Regions from separate parts of the Lysinibacillus sp. COL-1 genome, predicted to be linked through region 1. Evidence: a T-box and tRNA genes for the amino acid it is inferred to sense, from the RefSeq annotation. Region 1 holds a T-box; the other holds one or more tRNA genes.
The links. The T-box of region 1 lies ahead of ileS (isoleucine--tRNA ligase). A T-box ahead of a tRNA ligase gene usually reads a tRNA of that ligase, here a tRNA-Ile.
Positions count from the first base shown of each region.

Region 2: it encodes a tRNA-Ile, which carries the amino acid that the T-box ahead of ileS (isoleucine--tRNA ligase) is inferred to sense. The anticodon was not compared.

Region 1 covers NZ_JCAWSJ010000004.1:2,294,170-2,303,786, forward strand. The annotation lists gene AC6BKE_RS19670 (aminotransferase-like domain-containing protein) at 1-1,324, opposite strand, end outside; gene AC6BKE_RS19675 (LysE/ArgO family amino acid transporter) at 1,436-2,038, shown strand; gene ileS (isoleucine--tRNA ligase) at 2,637-5,729, opposite strand; T-box leader at 5,790-6,028, opposite strand; gene AC6BKE_RS19685 (DUF2785 domain-containing protein) at 6,278-6,454, opposite strand; gene AC6BKE_RS19690 (hypothetical protein) at 6,713-6,853, opposite strand; gene AC6BKE_RS19695 (hypothetical protein) at 6,908-7,555, opposite strand; gene AC6BKE_RS19700 (Lrp/AsnC family transcriptional regulator) at 8,254-8,697, opposite strand; gene AC6BKE_RS19705 (DJ-1/PfpI family protein) at 8,839-9,423, shown strand.
Region 2 covers NZ_JCAWSJ010000002.1:639,116-648,732, reverse strand. The annotation lists gene AC6BKE_RS03690 (hypothetical protein) at 1-188, opposite strand, end outside; gene AC6BKE_RS03685 (nitric oxide synthase oxygenase) at 214-1,260, opposite strand; tRNA gene AC6BKE_RS03680 (tRNA-Glu) at 1,579-1,650, opposite strand; tRNA gene AC6BKE_RS03675 (tRNA-Asn) at 1,652-1,728, opposite strand; tRNA gene AC6BKE_RS03670 (tRNA-Ile) at 1,736-1,809, opposite strand; tRNA gene AC6BKE_RS03665 (tRNA-Gly) at 1,814-1,887, opposite strand; tRNA gene AC6BKE_RS03660 (tRNA-Phe) at 1,894-1,969, opposite strand; tRNA gene AC6BKE_RS03655 (tRNA-Ser) at 1,974-2,066, opposite strand; tRNA gene AC6BKE_RS03650 (tRNA-Ala) at 2,080-2,155, opposite strand; tRNA gene AC6BKE_RS03645 (tRNA-Pro) at 2,171-2,247, opposite strand; tRNA gene AC6BKE_RS03640 (tRNA-Arg) at 2,263-2,339, opposite strand; tRNA gene AC6BKE_RS03635 (tRNA-Lys) at 2,359-2,431, opposite strand; tRNA gene AC6BKE_RS03630 (tRNA-Gln) at 2,446-2,520, opposite strand; tRNA gene AC6BKE_RS03625 (tRNA-His) at 2,530-2,605, opposite strand; tRNA gene AC6BKE_RS03620 (tRNA-Trp) at 2,653-2,726, opposite strand; tRNA gene AC6BKE_RS03615 (tRNA-Tyr) at 2,731-2,814, opposite strand; tRNA gene AC6BKE_RS03610 (tRNA-Thr) at 2,822-2,897, opposite strand; tRNA gene AC6BKE_RS03605 (tRNA-Asp) at 2,906-2,981, opposite strand; tRNA gene AC6BKE_RS03600 (tRNA-Met) at 2,985-3,059, opposite strand; tRNA gene AC6BKE_RS03595 (tRNA-Val) at 3,086-3,161, opposite strand; rRNA gene rrf (5S ribosomal RNA) at 3,173-3,288, opposite strand; rRNA gene AC6BKE_RS03585 (23S ribosomal RNA) at 3,355-6,282, opposite strand; rRNA gene AC6BKE_RS03580 (16S ribosomal RNA) at 6,592-8,143, opposite strand; gene AC6BKE_RS03575 (SLC13 family permease) at 8,552-9,617, opposite strand, start outside.

The sequences.
Region 1 (9,617 bases):
GGTCATAAATATAGCCAGGATTGATTAATACTTGTTGCTGCAATAGCTTCATAAAGAATTCTTTGTCTATAAGTGGCTCATGAAACTTGAGCCAAATATAAAAGCCTCCCTTTGGTTTGCTCCAAGTAGCAATGTCTTTAAATTTTCCCTGTAAAATTTGCTCAGTGAAATGGGCTCGATCCTGCAAGTGCTGACGTAAAGATGCAAGATGCGATTCATATTTTCCTGATTGTAGCCAATGTAGGACAATTTCTTGTGAGATAGCACTTGAGCCATAGTCCGTTTGCATTTTTATATCGGCTAATCGTTCGATGACGGTGGTTGGACCAATAAGCCAGCCAATGCGTAGCCCAGGGCTTAAGGTTTTGGAGACACTCCCAATATAAAGGACTTGTCCGCTGCTATCCATTGCTTTAATAGGAGGAGAGGTCGCTTCAAAAAGTAATTCATGATAGACATCATCCTCAATAATTGGAATACGTGATGCCTGACAGGCTTCATAGAGCTGCTTTTTTTCCAGAGATGTCCATACTTGGCCCGTTGGATTATGTAAAGTTGGGATAGCGTAAAATACGGCTTGTTTTTTCCGTTTCCTTTGAGACAATGTTTGGGCAAGCTGTTCATCGCGGTGAATGCTCACCATTTGCATCCCTACTGATTGAAATGGATGGACAGAATTTAAATAGGAGGTTGGCTCCTGAAATACAATAGACCCTTGTTCTAGTAAACCAACGGCAATTAACTGCAATGCCTGAAGTGCACCTGAGACAATGCAGACCTGTTGAGGCTCAGCAACGATGCCTCTGTTTCGTACATAGTCACAGATAGCTGCACGAAGGTGATCATTACCCTGTGGTGAGGAATAGCCCAATGCTTTGGGCTGAAAAGATAGCTCCCTTAGTGAAGCTTCTATGGCCTCTGTGGGCAATAAGCTTGGTGCTAGCTCACCCGTTCCTAAACGAATGACATCCTCACGCTGCTCGTATTCATTAATTAATTGGATAGTGTGATAGTTTGGCTTATGGATACTTGTTTCGATATAGGTTTGCCAATTCGGCTGTGTTTGTTGAATTAATGCATGCCATGAATTATGCGTAACGTAAACCCCAGAGCCTATCTTTGATTCAAGGAGACCTATTGCTTTTAATTCCTCTAAAGCCTGTTGAACCGTGCTACGATTGACGCCAAACTGCATGGCTAACTGTCTTTGGGTGGGCAGTTTTGTTCCTGCTACCCAGTCTCCTTGTTCCACCAGTGCTGTTATCCATTGCACAATTTGCTGTTGTAATGAGGTATCTCTTTGTCTATTTGGCTGCCAGTTCATTTATCCATCACCTTTCCTGCTAGAAAATTGGGTGGATAAAAAACCATCCAATTGGTCGTTTTCTTTTAGTTATACCATATCTAAAATGAATAGTGAAAGGAGGGATGATTGTTGGAAGCTTTTCTTCATGGCATCATTTTAGCATTTGGACTCATTTTACCTTTAGGTGTACAAAATGTTTTTGTTTTTTCTCAAGGTGCTACACAACCCAATTTATTACGCGCCCTGCCAGCAAGTGTAACAGCTGCCCTCTGTGATACAATGCTAATTGTGCTTGCGGTATTCGGACTATCCTTAATTGTTTTACAATTTGAGTGGCTACGTATCGCTTTAATGACTGTTGGTATTGTTTTTTTACTTTATATGGGCTATACCATCTGGCGCTCAAATCCGAGCACTACAGAAAAAAGTGAACCACTGCCCATAAAAAAACAAATTCTCTTTGCCCTCTCTGTGTCGTTACTTAATCCACATGCTATATTAGATACAATCGGCGTCATTGGTACGAGCGCATTAAAATATAGTGGTACAGAGCAAATGATTTTCACGGTAGCCTGCGTGCTAATTTCTTGGCTATGGTTTTTCGGTCTCACGTTGACTGGTGCCTCGTTCAAAAAACTCGATAGCTCTGGTAAGTTGATGGGCATCTTGAATAAATGCTCAGCCATCTTTATTTGGGCAACAGCGTGTTATCTCGCAAGTGGCTTACTGTAGCCTACATAGAAAATGCTCAGGATTCCTCCTGAAGCATTTCATGTTGTTGAAAAAAGATGATGTCAACGGCAGAAAAAGCAAATTTGCAAGGTGAGAGGTTGATTTCCGTTCCGTCAGCGCCCTTTCCAGGGGGCGTCCGATGAGCCGCTTCACTCACTTACGCTCGTTCCAGGGTCTCATCTGTGACGCTGGCTCCACTCCAATCAATCATTCTGCAAAGTGTCTTTACTTTTTTTCATAGTAGTATAGCGATCAAATAGCCCATTATCTGTATTCTTAGAAGGGATAAACTTTTATTTTCAATATGGAGAAGTGATGCGTGACAACACCTCTTCATAAAAAGTAGTGAACACCTTCACTTTATTTGAAAACTTTGCTAAAAAGGTAACACTTTTGTGGGGTGGAGTGGAAGGCTACTTGACTCCCATGGGATAGCGAGACAGGCGAACCTCTAAACGGAGCGGTAGCGGAGGAAGCGGCTAGGCGCTCGCCCACAGGAAAGCAAGTAGCCTGCAACGGAAATCCATTTCTCCCTTTCAATTGACTGTTTTGTTTTTCAACACTAAGAAATGCTCAGGATTCCTCCTGAGCATTTCTTTTAGAGTGAGACAAATACCGTGAGCTGTTCATTAAACAATGTTGTTTCAACGGATTTCGCTTTAGACCACGCTTCACCATAATGAATAGCCTTGACTAATACATTCGCTTGTAATATTGCTTCATGCTGTCGGATGATAGAAAGTACCTTTGTACTACCGTTAAAGGCAATCGACACATATTGGACCACTGGTAGCTGCCATTTTTTCCTTGCGTCTTGAATTGTGCGAATTAATTCTCGCATTTGCCCTTCTTGTAGCAAGCTTTCTGTTAGTTGAACATTCATCAATACACGACATGTGCTATCCTCAGCTAACCTATAATACTCCTTCACAACCGCTTCAGCAACAACATGGGCTGCTAATAATGTTAGCTGTTGTCCTTCCATCTCAAAATTAATCGAACCATTATGCTGAAGCTTTTGCTTTTCTTCATTCGTTAATGCCATCACATATTCTTTTACTTGATTAACCTTTGCACCAAATGCAGCTCCAGCAGTTTTAAAATTCAGCTTATATTGGATGCTTTCATAGGCTGAAAAATCATGCGCCCACCTACAGGCTTTGATGTTTAACTCATCTTGAATGAGCTCACTATAGACTTGAAAATCCATCAGGTCTCCTTTTACGGCAACAATGAGTTCACTTAAAGGTTGCTTAACCTTCATTCCCTGACTATTGCGAATGCTGCGTCCAAGTTCCACTACTGTTAAAACCATTGCCATTTCTTGTTCAAGCTTGACATCCACTAATTGTTCGTCACATGCTGGGTAGTTCTCCAGATGAACACTTTTCCCACATAATTGACGGTAGATGTCTTCAGCAATAAATGGCGTAAACGGTGCTACCAATTGACAAATAGATGTAAGCACTTCATAAAGCGTACTAAATGCACCTCGTTTATCTGCTGTCAGTCCATTTGCCCAAAATCTAGCTCGTGAACGGCGAATATACCAATTGCTTAACTCCTCTACCAACTGAGCAATTTCTCGTGTAGCCTGTGTAAATTGATAATCATCCATGAACGTTGTGACAAGTTGGATAGTGTGATGGAGACGAGACAAAATCCAATGATCTAGAGGTGATCGACTCCCTTTATTTGTAGCATCATACGTAAAGCCATCGATATGGGCATACATTGCATAAAATTTAAACGTATTGTCAAGTGTATCCACTAGTTTCGATTTCGCATCTAAGATAATTTTCTTAGAAAAACGCTTCGGATTCCAAGGGGAGCTGTCGACTAAAAATGCCCACCGTAAAGCATCCGCTCCATATTGCTCGATTAATTCAACAGGCTCTAAAGCATTACCTTTACTTTTTGACATCTTCTGCCCATGCTCATCTAAGACATGCCCTAACGATAGAACATTTTTATAAGGTGGCTTGCCTGTAAATAACGTCGATACCGCTAATAAGCTATAGAAAAAGCCTCTTGTTTGGTCGATTCCCTCAATGACGACATCTGCAGGGAACTGCTGACGAAAAGTCGTGACATCTTCAAAAGGATAATGCTGCTGGGCAAATGGCATCGAGCCACTGTCAAACCAAACATCAATAACTTCTGGCGTCCGCTTCATGTCTCCTTGACAGACAGGACATGTACAGACAATGTCATCAATAAATGGTTTATGAAGCTCTAAATTTTCATCGAAAGCCCCTTTAGCTAATTTTCTTAATGCTGCAACACTACTTGGAGCCACCTCATGAGCACACTCCCGACAAACCCAGACATTCAATGGTGTACCCCAGTAACGATTACGGCTAATATTCCAATCCACTAAATTTTCTAGGAAGTTGCCAAATCGACCGTCCTTAATATGACCTGGATACCATGTCACTTGCTGATTATTTTGTAAAAGCTGCTCCTTTAATGCTGACATCTTGATAAACCAGCTATCTGTTGCGTAGTACAGCAAAGGTGAATCACAGCGCCAGCAATGTGGGTAGCTATGCTCATATTTCTCTTTAGCAAATAGAAGTTTTTTTGCCGCTAGCATTTTAATGATATCAACATCACAATCTTTTACAAAGCGTCCGACAAGCTCAGACACAGCTTCTGTATAACAGCCTTTTAAATCAACTACATTGACAAAGGACAAACCATGGTACTGTACTGTTTTATAATCGTCCTCTCCATAGGCTGGAGCAATGTGCACAATTCCTGTTCCACTATGCTCCGTCACGTAATCCGCCATAACGACAACTTGCCCTTTTTCGACCGTTACATAAGAAAATGGTGGTTGATAGGAAACACCCGCAAACTCTTGCCCATCATGCTCACTTAGTACTTCGATAGGCTCTGTAAAAACCTTTTCTACCAGTGATTTAGCGAGGATGTATATGTTATTCTCATGCTTTACACGTACATATTGAAGAGATGGATTCATAGCCAAGGCTACATTAGCAGGTAATGTCCAAGGCGTCGTTGTCCAGCCTAAGAAATATTCGTCGCGATCCCGAAGCTTAAACATCGCTGTAACGGATAAGTCTTTGACATCCTTATACCCCTGTGCTACCTCATGTGAACTTAAGGATGTTTGGCAGCTAGGGCAATAAGGTGAAACACGATGCCCTTTATATAAAAGTTGTTCCTTGTGTACATGGCTTAAAATATGCCACACAGATTCGATATAATCATTGCTTAGTGTCAGATAAGGATTATCCATATCAAGCCAGTAGCCAAGCTGCTCGGTAAAGGTACGCCATTTTTGCTCATAGGTAAAAACGCTCTTTTTACATGCCTGAATAAATCGCTCTACCCCGTAATTCTCAATTTCCTGCTTCCCAGAGATGCCTAATGCCTTTTCTACTCCTAATTCCACAGGCAATCCATGTGTATCCCAGCCTGCTTTTCGTTCAACGAGATAGCCTTGCATCGTTTTATAGCGTGCCACAACATCTTTAATTGTTCTGCCAAAAGCATGACCAACATGTGGTAAACCATTCGCTGTTGGCGGTCCCTCGTAAAATACAAAGGGCTGCTGTCCAGCACGATTGTTGATGGACTTTGCCAAGGTTCCTTCTTGCGCCCACAACGCACGAATCCTTGTTTCTCGTTCAACCACTGTTTCCTTCTTTTGTTCTTCCTGCATATGAGTTCCTCCTATACAATCCATTTTGTATAAAAGGCATACAAAAAACCCCGTCCCAAGGAAAGGGACGGGGTTAACCGCGAATACCACCCTAATTCTATTGACACAATGGTCAATAGCGCTCAGCAACGTACAATCATACGTGTTCTTTTTAACGGTAGACACCCGGATTGGCTTACTCTATTCAGCCAATCTTCTCAGAGAGGATTTTCATGTAACACCTGCACACCGACTTCCACCAAATGTCGGCTCTCTGTAGAACAAAATGAAACACTACTCTTTCTCATCAACGAATTTGTATGCTTTTATTGTCACTCATCGTAACAAATTACCAATTGTCTGTCAACAGTGGACAACCTTAAAAAATTTCGTTGAGACAAGTGACAATACTTTGATGGAGAGTCATATATTAAGATTGCGGATTGGTTTGAATAAAGCTCTTCAGCAATATTTTGACATTAAATAGCCCGATATAAAAGTTTACTTCATCCAATTGCCCCTTTAATGTGGCTACTGTTGACAGTGTTTGCTGCAATATTTGGATGATTTCATTTTTCCAACATAGCGAAAATCAGGACTAACAACCTTTCCTCCTCATCATGAATAAATACATAAGCAGGTTGTAAATAGAAAAACCAAAGTGCATGTAACATAGCGACATAGGCTGATCCATTCATTTTAGGATTTTTCACTAGTTCATCAATAGCATCCGATACATGTGCCACACTATGTGCCCATCCTTTGCCAGGTACATAGCTTCTTACATCCTTTTCAGATGATATGTAAGTTCATAACTTCGTTTGACAAGCCTCATGCTATCCTTAGATAAAAAAATATCTGTGTAGATCCCTAGCTAAAATAAGTACGAGCAATAAGATTGTAAACGAGTGAGTAAAAAACCCAATCAGATTCCTTTGAATAATAAATGGTTTAAGCTTTAATCCCAAAGTTCAATGAAGCAACGATGATTCAGCAAATTTTTTCTAAAATCCATTCATAAAAGCTGCCCTAAATCCATGTATCTCGTAGCTCACTTCAGTAGAACCGATATGTGCTAGCATGGCATGCAAAACCTGCTGTTGATGCTCTTGCTGCCAAGTAGCCTGACCCTTTTTCAATGCCATTAATCTAGCCTTCAATTCATCTTCCTTCAATACAACTGGCTAATTCCACTTTGCTTATTCATTGTGATACTCCGTACTACTTTCTCGGTATAGCCCATCCAGCTTCCATCCATTATAAAAACGGACATAGGTCAATTCCTTTTGCCAATTATCTAGGTGCACAATCACCTTGCTGCTCCAAGGGAAAGTGGCTGCATAAACCCGACCTCTGCGTACCTCAGCTATGTCATCCGCTACACCAAGAAGTGTAGAAGGTGCATTCGCATTATACATTAAATAATGCTGTCGATCTGAACTGATCTCAAGTTCTTCCATGACCTCCTGATGAAAAACAATCACTTGCTCATTTGCCTGATGAAGTGAATAGATGAGAGCTCCCCCAAATAGCACCATCAATGAAGCCACAATGAGTACATGCTTTTTCTTTAATCCTATGTAAAACGCCCACTGCTTTTCCTTATTGTATAAATGAATATATATTGCTAGACTTATTGGCCATAAAAATAATAACTGCCAACAAAGGACAACCCAAAAAATCTCGCCATCCGAGACAAAATATCGAATGACATTGTAATTCAACAACCATAAAGGCATCGACCACCGCCATAAGGATTCTTCCTGCGGTATACTTTTTAAATAAATCAGTAGAAGAGGTAAGCTTAGGAAAAAGGCTGTCGCATTATCTAATAGAGCAAATACCAATTCAACACCTCCTGCATAGAAAAATGTTACAACTATTGTATTTTAATCCAATTGTACAGAAAAGGCTAGACATTCTAAAACGTTGAATATCTAGCTTCCTTTTATTGAAGTTCCTCCACTATTTTCATCTCTAGGAAAATCGATGAGAGGTTGAGAGGCATTGTTCCCAATCACCTGGCTATATTGTACTTTGATAGCGTTTTGGGACATCCACTAAAGGAAAACGTGTACCATTGCTATGTTTTTGCACCAATTCATCTACAGATAATTATATCCACCACAGACATTGTTTTAAAAATGACCTCACGCTGCTTGAATAGGAGTGCTAGAATCACATTTTCAATCAAAATGCGTTCGTCTTGCTGTACAAGTATATCCTTCTAGTGGTAGTTTGCTTTGCAAAAAGCTTCTGTTGTACTTGAATTTTGCAATAGGCCCAACTGCGTAAATCTTTGCCTCGATGCTTCGATAAATAAGCCTTTAGTTCGCCACGTTCCTCATAGTTTTGTTGGTTATCATAAAATTTAATTAAGACATCCTGCACGATATCTTCTGCACTTTGTCAATCTCTTCCATAGTAAAAGGCAAGACGAATAAGCCTCTCTGTATGCTGTTCCATTATTCTTTCTAGTTCGTAAATGAGCCCTCTCTTTCCTATAAACGGTGCTCATAGCTTCGAGGTTTGCTTTTTTTGTCATTTATTCTAAATCATTGTCAGCAAACGGGCTAATAACCTTTTTTTCCGTTGAAGATAACACGATATTGGTAGAAGGTGTACCATAGGGCATAGCTGCATCAATAAACTGCTCTAATGTTTCTACTGAATAAGTCGCTAGTTTGACAATATAGCTAATTTCCCCCGCCACTCGATAGCACGCCAAGACATCAGGATGAGCCTTACAAAATGCAGAGAGGCTTTTACAATCAATGGATTTAAATAAAATAATGGCCTCAATAGTGCGCTCCATCTTTTTCAAATTCACCCTTGCATGATACCCTTCAATCACACCTTGTTCCTCCAGCTTTTTGACCCGTTCAATAACAGCGGGAGAAGATAAATGAACAATTGCTGCTAATTCCTTCATCGAGATTTTTGCATTGTGCTGTAATTGCTGTAATATTTGTATATCAATTTGATCCATGGTCCTTCACCTTTCTAAATCAATTATTTTTTCTATAATACCTTTTCAAATAAAGTTTTTTATCCAAAATACATTATACAGCTTCTGTTAACATTCAGCTCTTTTGATTACAATAAAAGCAATAAAGGAGGCAGAATCAATATGAAAAAAATATTATTACTTTTAGCAAATGGCTTCGAGGCCCTGGAAGCCAGTGTTTTTACAGATGTGCTTGGCTGGAATAAATGGGAAGGCGATGAATCAACAGAAGTCATTACAGTCGGGTTACATAAACAATTGCAATGTACATGGAATTTTAGCGTCATTCCTGAAAAATTGCTGCATGAAATTGATTTAAAGGATTTTGATGCTTTAGCAATCCCAGGGGGCTTTGAGGAAGCAGGCTTTTACGAAGATGCCTTTAGCGAGGAATTTCAAACAGTTGTGCGTCATTTTGATGAACAGAAAAAGCCTATTGCAACAATCTGTGTAGCCTCCCTAATATTAGGGCATAGCGGTATTCTACAAAATAAGAAGGCGACAACTTATAATCATCCAACAAGTAAACGATTAGAGCAGCTTCAATCCTATGGTGCAAATGTTGCTAATGAACGAATTGTCTACACAGAGCACATTATTACATCTTCGAACCCAGGCACTGCATTCGATGTCGCATTTGGCTTACTTGAAATGCTAACATCACCTGATAATACATTGAAAGTAAAGGATTTAATGGGCTTTAAATAATTTTATAAAGCTGTCCAAAAGAGTTCATTTTGGACAGCTTCATTATGTACATTTGTTTTCTGATATTGATTGTAATAACTTCACTCCTAACTCTTTACTTCTTGAAACTAATGATATAGTTCTGATTAAGGATCAATATATAGGTGTCAATCACGAACCGCTAAGGCACTGACTACCAGTTTTGAGTTATTAAA
Region 2 (9,617 bases), on a different contig from region 1:
CTAGCAAGCTTTTTTAGAAGGACAAGCAAAGCCCATGGTGTGACCTGCCATAGTGTACCTTGATGCTCCACTAACTCAGCTAGCTCTGTATATTGCTCCTGTTCAATCAGCTGAGGGATAGCCGTTCCTCTTCCATAAGGTGTCGTCAATTGTAACCACGGGATACTCGGAATTTGCTCATTCAACATAGCGTTTCGTCCTCTCCACAATCAGTTAATAGCATGGTTTTTGATAAAAATAATTGGGTGTATGATAAATATTGACATAAGGTTTATGGAAAATATGAGTCGTTGCGGGCGAAAGTGGTGGGATTAGCCATGTCCAGTTGCCTGTAACGTCTCGTCCTGCTGATTCCTCTGCTTCTTCAAACAATTTAAACTGCTGAGCAGCTGTATGATGATCGACAATGCTCACGCCTTGTTCTTTAAAAGAATGAAGGACAGCAATATTAAGTTCCACTAATGCACGATCACGCCAAAGTGAAGCTTGCTTGGTTGTATCAAGATTAAAAACCTCCGCAATAGCTGGTAGCATATTATAACGGTCATGATCTGCTAAATTACGTGCACCGATTTCTGTCCCCATATACCAGCCATTAAAGGGTGCGGCTTGGAAATCAATGCCTGCCATTTGAAAACGCATACTTGAAATTATGGGTACAGCATACCATTTCATTCCTAATTTCTCTACATCCACTGACTCTGGATGACGAATTGGCACCTCTAAAATATATTCTACAGGAATTGTAAACAGCTGCGGAGCTCGCTCATCTACTTGTATAACAAGAGGTAACACATCGAATGGTGTCCTCTCACTTTTCCAACCTAACGATTCACATACTTTAGTAAAAACAATAGAATGTGCATCACCAATAACGCCAGCTTCCGTTTCATAGCCTGCATAACGAATTAGCTGATGATTCCATATACGCACTCTGTTCGAAGCAAATACTGTTATTGTTGGACGGATTTTTCCACTATTTGTTGCATAATCGATATGCTCCAGTAGTTTTTGAAAAATATCCTGTTCATCTAAAACGGCACGTGCATCTACTACATGCAATGATTGCCAAAACAGACGACCAATACATTTGTTACTATTACGCCACGCCACCCGTGCACCAAAAGCTAGCTCCTCTGTTGTTGGGTCGTACTCACCTGCATTCTTAATCTGTTGTAATCTATTCGCTAACCAACGCTCTGATTCATCTTGTTCTGTCTGATATAAACTTAAAAATTGCTGGATCTCCTGTATATTCATTTCGATTCCTCCACTTATCCTCATATTAGAGGAACAAAACGACAAGCACCACGAAAATAGCTATAAAAAAACATACATATTGCATATATGAAATAGTTTGTTCAAATTTATAATGAATCGAATCATGATTAGAAGATATTGTGAATGAAGAAGGAAAAGAGGTGGGCGACATCTTATAGAAAGGAGAAACAAAATATTAGTCATGTAAAAAAGCTACTGAACCATTGATAGCGGATTCGTAGCTTTCACTCTTTACTAATGTATCATTTATTGATAAAAGAAAAAGCATGTAACACAATATTTGTGCTACATGCTTGATGACCCGTACGGGATTCGAACCCGTGTTACCGCCGTGAAAGGGCGGTGTCTTAACCACTTGACCAACGGGCCGTGGCTCCGAAGGCAGGACTCGAACCTGCGACAACCTGATTAACAGTCAGGTGCTACTACCAACTGAGCTACTTCGGAATAATGATGGGCCTAAATGGACTCGAACCATCGACCTCACGCTTATCAGGCGTGCGCTCTAACCAGCTGAGCTATAGGCCCATTTTGGAGCGGGTGATGAGAATCGAACTCACGACATCAGCTTGGAAGGCTGAGGTTTTACCATTAAACTACACCCGCAAATAATGGTGGGTCAGGACGGAATCGAACCGCCGACACTTAGAGCTTCAATCTAATGCTCTACCAACTGAGCTACTGACCCAAAATGGAGGAGGTAGAGGGATTCGAACCCCCGCGCGGTGTTACCCGCCTGTCGGTTTTCAAGACCGATCCCTTCAGCCAGACTTGGGTATACCTCCAAAAATATTGAACTGGTGGAGCCTAGCGGGATCGAACCGCTGACCTCCTGCGTGCAAGGCAGGCGCTCTCCCAGCTGAGCTAAGGCCCCATTTATCATAAAAAATGGTCGGAATGACAGGATTCGAACCTACGACCCCTTGGTCCCAAACCAAGTGCTCTACCAAGCTGAGCTACATTCCGAAAACATAAATTTATTGGCGCGCCCGACAGGAGTCGAACCCATAACCTTCTGATCCGTAGTCAGACGCTCTATCCAATTGAGCTACGGGCGCAATATTCATTAAAAAACGATGAGCCATGAAGGACTCGAACCTTCGACCCTCTGATTAAAAGTCAGATGCTCTACCAACTGAGCTAATGGCTCGTAAAAAAGAAAAATGGCTGGGGTACTAGGATTCGAACCTAGGCATGACGGAATCAAAATCCGTTGCCTTACCGCTTGGCTATACCCCAATTTGAAAATGGGGCGACTGATGGGAATCGAACCCACGAATGTCGGAACCACAATCCGATGCGTTAACCACTTCGCCACAATCGCCACTATATAAATTATAACAGCTGTATATGAACGAGTACCTCAATACCTGGCAGGGGCAGTAGGAATCGAACCCACACCAAAGGTTTTGGAGACCTCTATTCTACCGTTGAACTATGCCCCTAAAATGGTGGAGGGGGACGGATTCGAACCGCCGAACCCTAAGGAGCGGATTTACAGTCCGCCGCGTTTAGCCACTTCGCTACCCCTCCAAGGGAATGGTGCCGGCGATAGGAGTCGAACCCACGACCTACTGATTACAAGTCAGTTGCTCTACCAACTGAGCTACACCGGCAAAAAAAATGGCGGTCCCGACCGGGATCGAACCGGCGATCTCCTGCGTGACAGGCAGGCATGTTAACCGCTACACCACGGGACCATTTGGTTGCGGGGGCTGGATTTGAACCAACGACCTTCGGGTTATGAGCCCGACGAGCTACCACTGCTCCACCCCGCGATAATACTATACTGTTTTAAAAATAATGGTGGAGGATGACGGGCTCGAACCGCCGACCCTCTGCTTGTAAGGCAGATGCTCTCCCAGCTGAGCTAATCCTCCACGAAAAATAAGCGAAGCGATGTCCTACTCTCACAGGGGGAAGCCCCCAACTACCATCGGCGCTAAAGAGCTTAACTTCCGTGTTCGGTATGGGAACGGGTGTGGCCTCTTTGCCATCATCACTTCACTTATTCAGTTGAAAGAGTTGTTCTTTCAAAACTGGATAAACGGTTCATTGAATGTTTCAAACGTTTTGGTTAAGTCCTCGATCGATTAGTATTCGTCAGCTCCATGTGTCACCACACTTCCACCTCGAACCTATCTACCTCATCGTCTTTGAGGGATCTTACTTACTTGCGTAATGGGAAATCTCATCTTGAGGGGGGCTTCATGCTTAGATGCTTTCAGCACTTATCCCGTCCACACATAGCTACCCAGCGATGCCTTTGGCAAGACAACTGGTACACCAGCGGTGTGTCCATCCCGGTCCTCTCGTACTAAGGACAGCTCCTCTCAAATTTCCTACGCCCACGACGGATAGGGACCGAACTGTCTCACGACGTTCTGAACCCAGCTCGCGTACCGCTTTAATGGGCGAACAGCCCAACCCTTGGGACCGACTACAGCCCCAGGATGCGATGAGCCGACATCGAGGTGCCAAACCTCCCCGTCGATGTGGACTCTTGGGGGAGATAAGCCTGTTATCCCCGGGGTAGCTTTTATCCGTTGAGCGATGGCCCTTCCATGCGGAACCACCGGATCACTAAGCCCGTCTTTCGACCCTGCTCGACTTGTAGGTCTCGCAGTCAAGCTCCCTTGTGCCTTTACACTCTACGAATGATTTCCAACCATTCTGAGGGAACCTTTGGGCGCCTCCGTTACCTTTTAGGAGGCGACCGCCCCAGTCAAACTGTCCGCCTGACACTGTCTCCTACCCCGCTAAGGGGCATGGGTTAGAATTTCAATACAACCAGGGTAGTATCCCACCGACGCCTCCTTCGAAGCTGGCGCTCCGAGATCTCTGGCTCCTACCTATCCTGTACAAGTTGTACCAAAATTCAATATCAGGCTACAGTAAAGCTCCACGGGGTCTTTCCGTCCTGTCGCGGGTAACCTGCATCTTCACAGGTACTATAATTTCACCGAGTCTCTCGTTGAGACAGTGCCCAGATCGTTACGCCTTTCGTGCGGGTCGGAACTTACCCGACAAGGAATTTCGCTACCTTAGGACCGTTATAGTTACGGCCGCCGTTTACTGGGGCTTCAATTCGCAGCTTCGCTTGCGCTAACCACTCCTCTTAACCTTCCAGCACCGGGCAGGCGTCAGCCCCTATACGTCACCTTACGGTTTTGCAGAGACCTGTGTTTTTGCTAAACAGTCGCCTGGGCCTATTCACTGCGGCTCTCATGCGCTTGCACGCTCAAGAGCACCCCTTCTCCCGAAGTTACGGGGTCATTTTGCCGAGTTCCTTAACGAGAGTTCTCTCGCACACCTTAGGATTCTCTCCTCGACTACCTGTGTCGGTTTGCGGTACGGGCACCTCTCACCTCGATAGAGGCTTTTCTTGGCAGTGTGAAATCAGGAACTTCGTCCATACGGACTCGCCATCACAGCTCAACGTTACAGTGTGCGGATTTGCCTACACACACGCCTTACTGCTTGGACGCGCATAACCAACAGCGCGCTTACCCTATCCTACTGCGTCCCCCCATTTCTCAAACGGTGAGGAGGTGGTACAGGAATATCAACCTGTTGTCCATCGCCTACGCCTATCGGCCTCGGCTTAGGTCCCGACTAACCCTGAGCGGACGAGCCTTCCTCAGGAAACCTTAGTCATACGGTGGACGGGATTCTCACCCGTCTTTCGCTACTCATACCGGCATTCTCACTTCTAAGCGCTCCACCAGTCCTTCCGGTCTGACTTCAACGCACTTAGAACGCTCTCCTACCACTGACATCGTAGATGTCAATCCACAGCTTCGGTGAATCGTTTAGCCCCGATACATTTTCGGCGCAGCGTCACTCGACCAGTGAGCTATTACGCACTCTTTAAATGATGGCTGCTTCTAAGCCAACATCCTGGTTGTCTGTGCAACGCCACATCCTTTTCCACTTAACGATTACTTTGGGACCTTAGCTGGTGGTCTGGGCTGTTTCCCTTTTGACTACGGATCTTATCACTCGCAGTCTGACTCCCGTGTATAAATATCTGGCATTCGGAGTTTGTCTGAATTCGGTAAACCGGGATGGCCCCCTAGTCCAAACAGTGCTCTACCTCCAGTATTCTCATCACGAGGCTAGCCCTAAAGCTATTTCGGAGAGAACCAGCTATCTCCAAGTTCGATTGGAATTTCTCCGCTACCCACACCTCATCCCCGCACTTTTCAACGTGCGTGGGTTCGGGCCTCCAGTAAGTGTTACCTTACCTTCACCCTGGACATGGGTAGATCACCTGGTTTCGGGTCTACGACCACGTACTATTTCGCCCTATTCAGACTCGCTTTCGCTGCGGCTCCGCCTTCTAAAGCTTAACCTCGCACGTAATCGTAACTCGCCGGTTCATTCTACAAAAGGCACGCTATCACCCATTAACGGGCTCTAACTACTTGTAGGCACACGGTTTCAGGATCTCTTTCACTCCCCTTCCGGGGTGCTTTTCACCTTTCCCTCACGGTACTGGTTCACTATCGGTCACTAGGTAGTATTTAGCCTTGGGAGATGGTCCTCCCAGATTCCGACGGAATTTCACGTGTTCCGCCGTACTCAGGATCCACTCAGGAGAGAACGAACTTTCGACTACAGGGCTTTTACCTGCTCTGGCGGACCTTTCCAAGTCGCTTCATCTAACTCGCTCTTTTGTAACTCCGTATTGAGTGTCCTACAACCCCAAGAGGCAAGCCTCTTGGTTTGGGCTCTTCCCGTTTCGCTCGCCGCTACTCAGGGAATCGATTTTTCTTTCTCTTCCTCCAGGTACTTAGATGTTTCAGTTCCCTGGGTCTGCCTTCAAGACGCTATGTATTCACGTCAAGATACTACGCGATTAAACGTAGTGGGTTCCCCCATTCGGAAATCTCCGGATCAAAGCTCACTTACAGCTCCCCGAAGCATATCGGTGTTAGTGCCGTCCTTCTTCGGCTCCTAGTGCCAAGGCATTCGCCGTGCGCCCTTAATAACTTAACCTAACGGCTTTCAATACACATCACATTTCGTTGTCAGCTTCACTCGTTCAATCAGTCACGTACTCAAGTACGCTCCTTCATTCACTCGATTGCTTCCTAGAACTGCTCGTGTCTTGAAACCTTCTAATGTTATTAAGCCTATAAAAAAACTTAAAAAAATAAATGTGTTTGTTACAATTTCAATGTCGTTTTATCCAGTTTTCAAAGAACAAGTTTTGAAGCTTTTCATTCAAGAAAGAATGAACCTTCAAAACTGAACGCAAAACGTAATCTTACAAACCCTAGGTTTGTATTCCGAAATAATCCTTAGAAAGGAGGTGATCCAGCCGCACCTTCCGATACGGCTACCTTGTTACGACTTCACCCCAATCATCTATCCCACCTTCGGCGGCTGGCTCCAAAAGGTTACCTCACCGACTTCGGGTGTTACAAACTCTCGTGGTGTGACGGGCGGTGTGTACAAGGCCCGGGAACGTATTCACCGCGGCATGCTGATCCGCGATTACTAGCGATTCCGGCTTCATGTAGGCGAGTTGCAGCCTACAATCCGAACTGAGAACGACTTTATCGGATTAGCTCCCTCTCGCGAGTTGGCAACCGTTTGTATCGTCCATTGTAGCACGTGTGTAGCCCAGGTCATAAGGGGCATGATGATTTGACGTCATCCCCACCTTCCTCCGGTTTGTCACCGGCAGTCACCTTAGAGTGCCCAACTAAATGATGGCAACTAAGATCAAGGGTTGCGCTCGTTGCGGGACTTAACCCAACATCTCACGACACGAGCTGACGACAACCATGCACCACCTGTCACCGTTGCCCCCGAAGGGGAAACTATATCTCTACAGTGGTCAACGGGATGTCAAGACCTGGTAAGGTTCTTCGCGTTGCTTCGAATTAAACCACATGCTCCACCGCTTGTGCGGGCCCCCGTCAATTCCTTTGAGTTTCAGTCTTGCGACCGTACTCCCCAGGCGGAGTGCTTAATGCGTTAGCTGCAGCACTAAGGGGCGGAAACCCCCTAACACTTAGCACTCATCGTTTACGGCGTGGACTACCAGGGTATCTAATCCTGTTTGCTCCCCACGCTTTCGCGCCTCAGTGTCAGTTACAGACCAGATAGTCGCCTTCGCCACTGGTGTTCCTCCAAATCTCTACGCATTTCACCGCTACACTTGGAATTCCACTATCCTCTTCTGCACTCAAGTCTCCCAGTTTCCAATGACCCTCCACGGTTGAGCCGTGGGCTTTCACATCAGACTTAAGAAACCACCTGCGCGCGCTTTACGCCCAATAATTCCGGACAACGCTTGCCACCTACGTATTACCGCGGCTGCTGGCACGTAGTTAGCCGTGGCTTTCTAATAAGGTACCGTCAAGGTACAGCCAGTTACTACTGTACTTGTTCTTCCCTTACAACAGAGTTTTACGAACCGAAATCCTTCTTCACTCACGCGGCGTTGCTCCATCAGGCTTTCGCCCATTGTGGAAGATTCCCTACTGCTGCCTCCCGTAGGAGTCTGGGCCGTGTCTCAGTCCCAGTGTGGCCGATCACCCTCTCAGGTCGGCTACGCATCGTCGCCTTGGTGAGCCGTTACCTCACCAACTAGCTAATGCGCCGCGGGCCCATCCTATAGCGACAGCCGAAACCGTCTTTTAGTGTTTCACCATGAGGTGAAACAGATTATTCGGTATTAGCCCCGGTTTCCCGGAGTTATCCCAAACTATAAGGTAGGTTGCCCACGTGTTACTCACCCGTCCGCCGCTAACGTCGAAGGAGCAAGCTCCTTCTCTGTTCGCTCGACTTGCATGTATTAGGCACGCCGCCAGCGTTCGTCCTGAGCCAGGATCAAACTCTCCATAAAAGAAATTTGAATAGCTCAAATTGTTTTGCTGGCATCATTTTGATGTCCAAAATTTTGTTTCGTTCACTAACCGAAGTTAGTTACTGAAAACTTTATTGATTACGTTTTGCTTGTTCAGTTTTCAAGGTTCATGTTTTGCTTTGTTTTAGCGTGTCACCGTGGCGACTTGTATAATACTACACTCTTATTTTTAAAAGGTCAACACTTTTCATGAAAAAAATTTAACTTTTTTCTTGGTAATGAAAAACTTCCTATATATACTCGTAAAAATAATGACAACCTAAAATTCAATTTTCACAAGTGAGTGCCATGTTATACCGCTATCTAAAAAAGAATTTTATCATACTTTTCGATAAAAAATAATAGATCTTTATATAAAATAAAAAACTCGGTATAGAAACCGAGTTTTTAAAACGGGAAAAAGAATGGGATGGCAATCATCATAACGATAAACATAACAATTTGTAATGGTACCCCTATTCTTACAAAATCCATAAATTTATAGCCCCCCGCCGTCATTACTAGCGCATTCGTAGGGGAAGCAATCGGCGTAGCAAATGCCATACTTGCCGCAACTGCTACTGCAATCATAAATGTTGTAGGACTAACTTCCATAGCAATGGCTGCACTCATTGCAATGGGCGCGAACAATACAGCAGTTGCCGTATTACTTATAAATTGACCAAATATAGCTGTTAAAATATAAACACCAATGAGCACGCCATATGGTCCAAAATCACCCAAGGCATTAATAATACCATCCGATAAAATGGTCATGCCTCCAGTTTTTTCTAACGCCGTTGCCATTGGCAACATTGCAGCCACTAGCACAATACTTTCAAAATTCATATTGCTATAGGCATCTTCCATGTTTCGTAAACAGCCTGTTAAAATCATCAACACAGCACCAATCATTACTGAGATTACAGCTGGGAAAACTTCGAATGCCATTAAAATAATCATCAACAGCATAATTAAACCGGCAATACCAGCTTTACCTGTAGCGGCTGCCACACTCGCGTGTTCTTTAGGCTGACCGACAACCACGACATCCTGGGTCTCTCTTGCTAACAAGAGAATTTCATCCCATGCTCCCTGTACTAATATGGCATCTCCAAATTTCAATTTATGAGAAACCATATCCTGAAGCTTATAACCACCTCTGCGATTAATGCCAATGATATTTAAATTATATTTTTCCCTGAATCCAAGAGAGCTAACGGTTTCATTAATAAAGCTCGAATTAGGTGTCAGCAACACCTCTGCAATACCGAGATGTTTCGATACCAATTCATCAGCTTCTCCTTCCACTAACCCTTGCATCTCAAGATGATAATCCTCAACAAAACGACGAATATCCTCTACTTCTCCTTGAACATACAGCTCGTCCTTGGCATGAATGACACTAGTTGGACCTGCCATTTCCTGATATGTCATCGGCAGTAAATTGATACCCTCCTGTGATTTACGATGA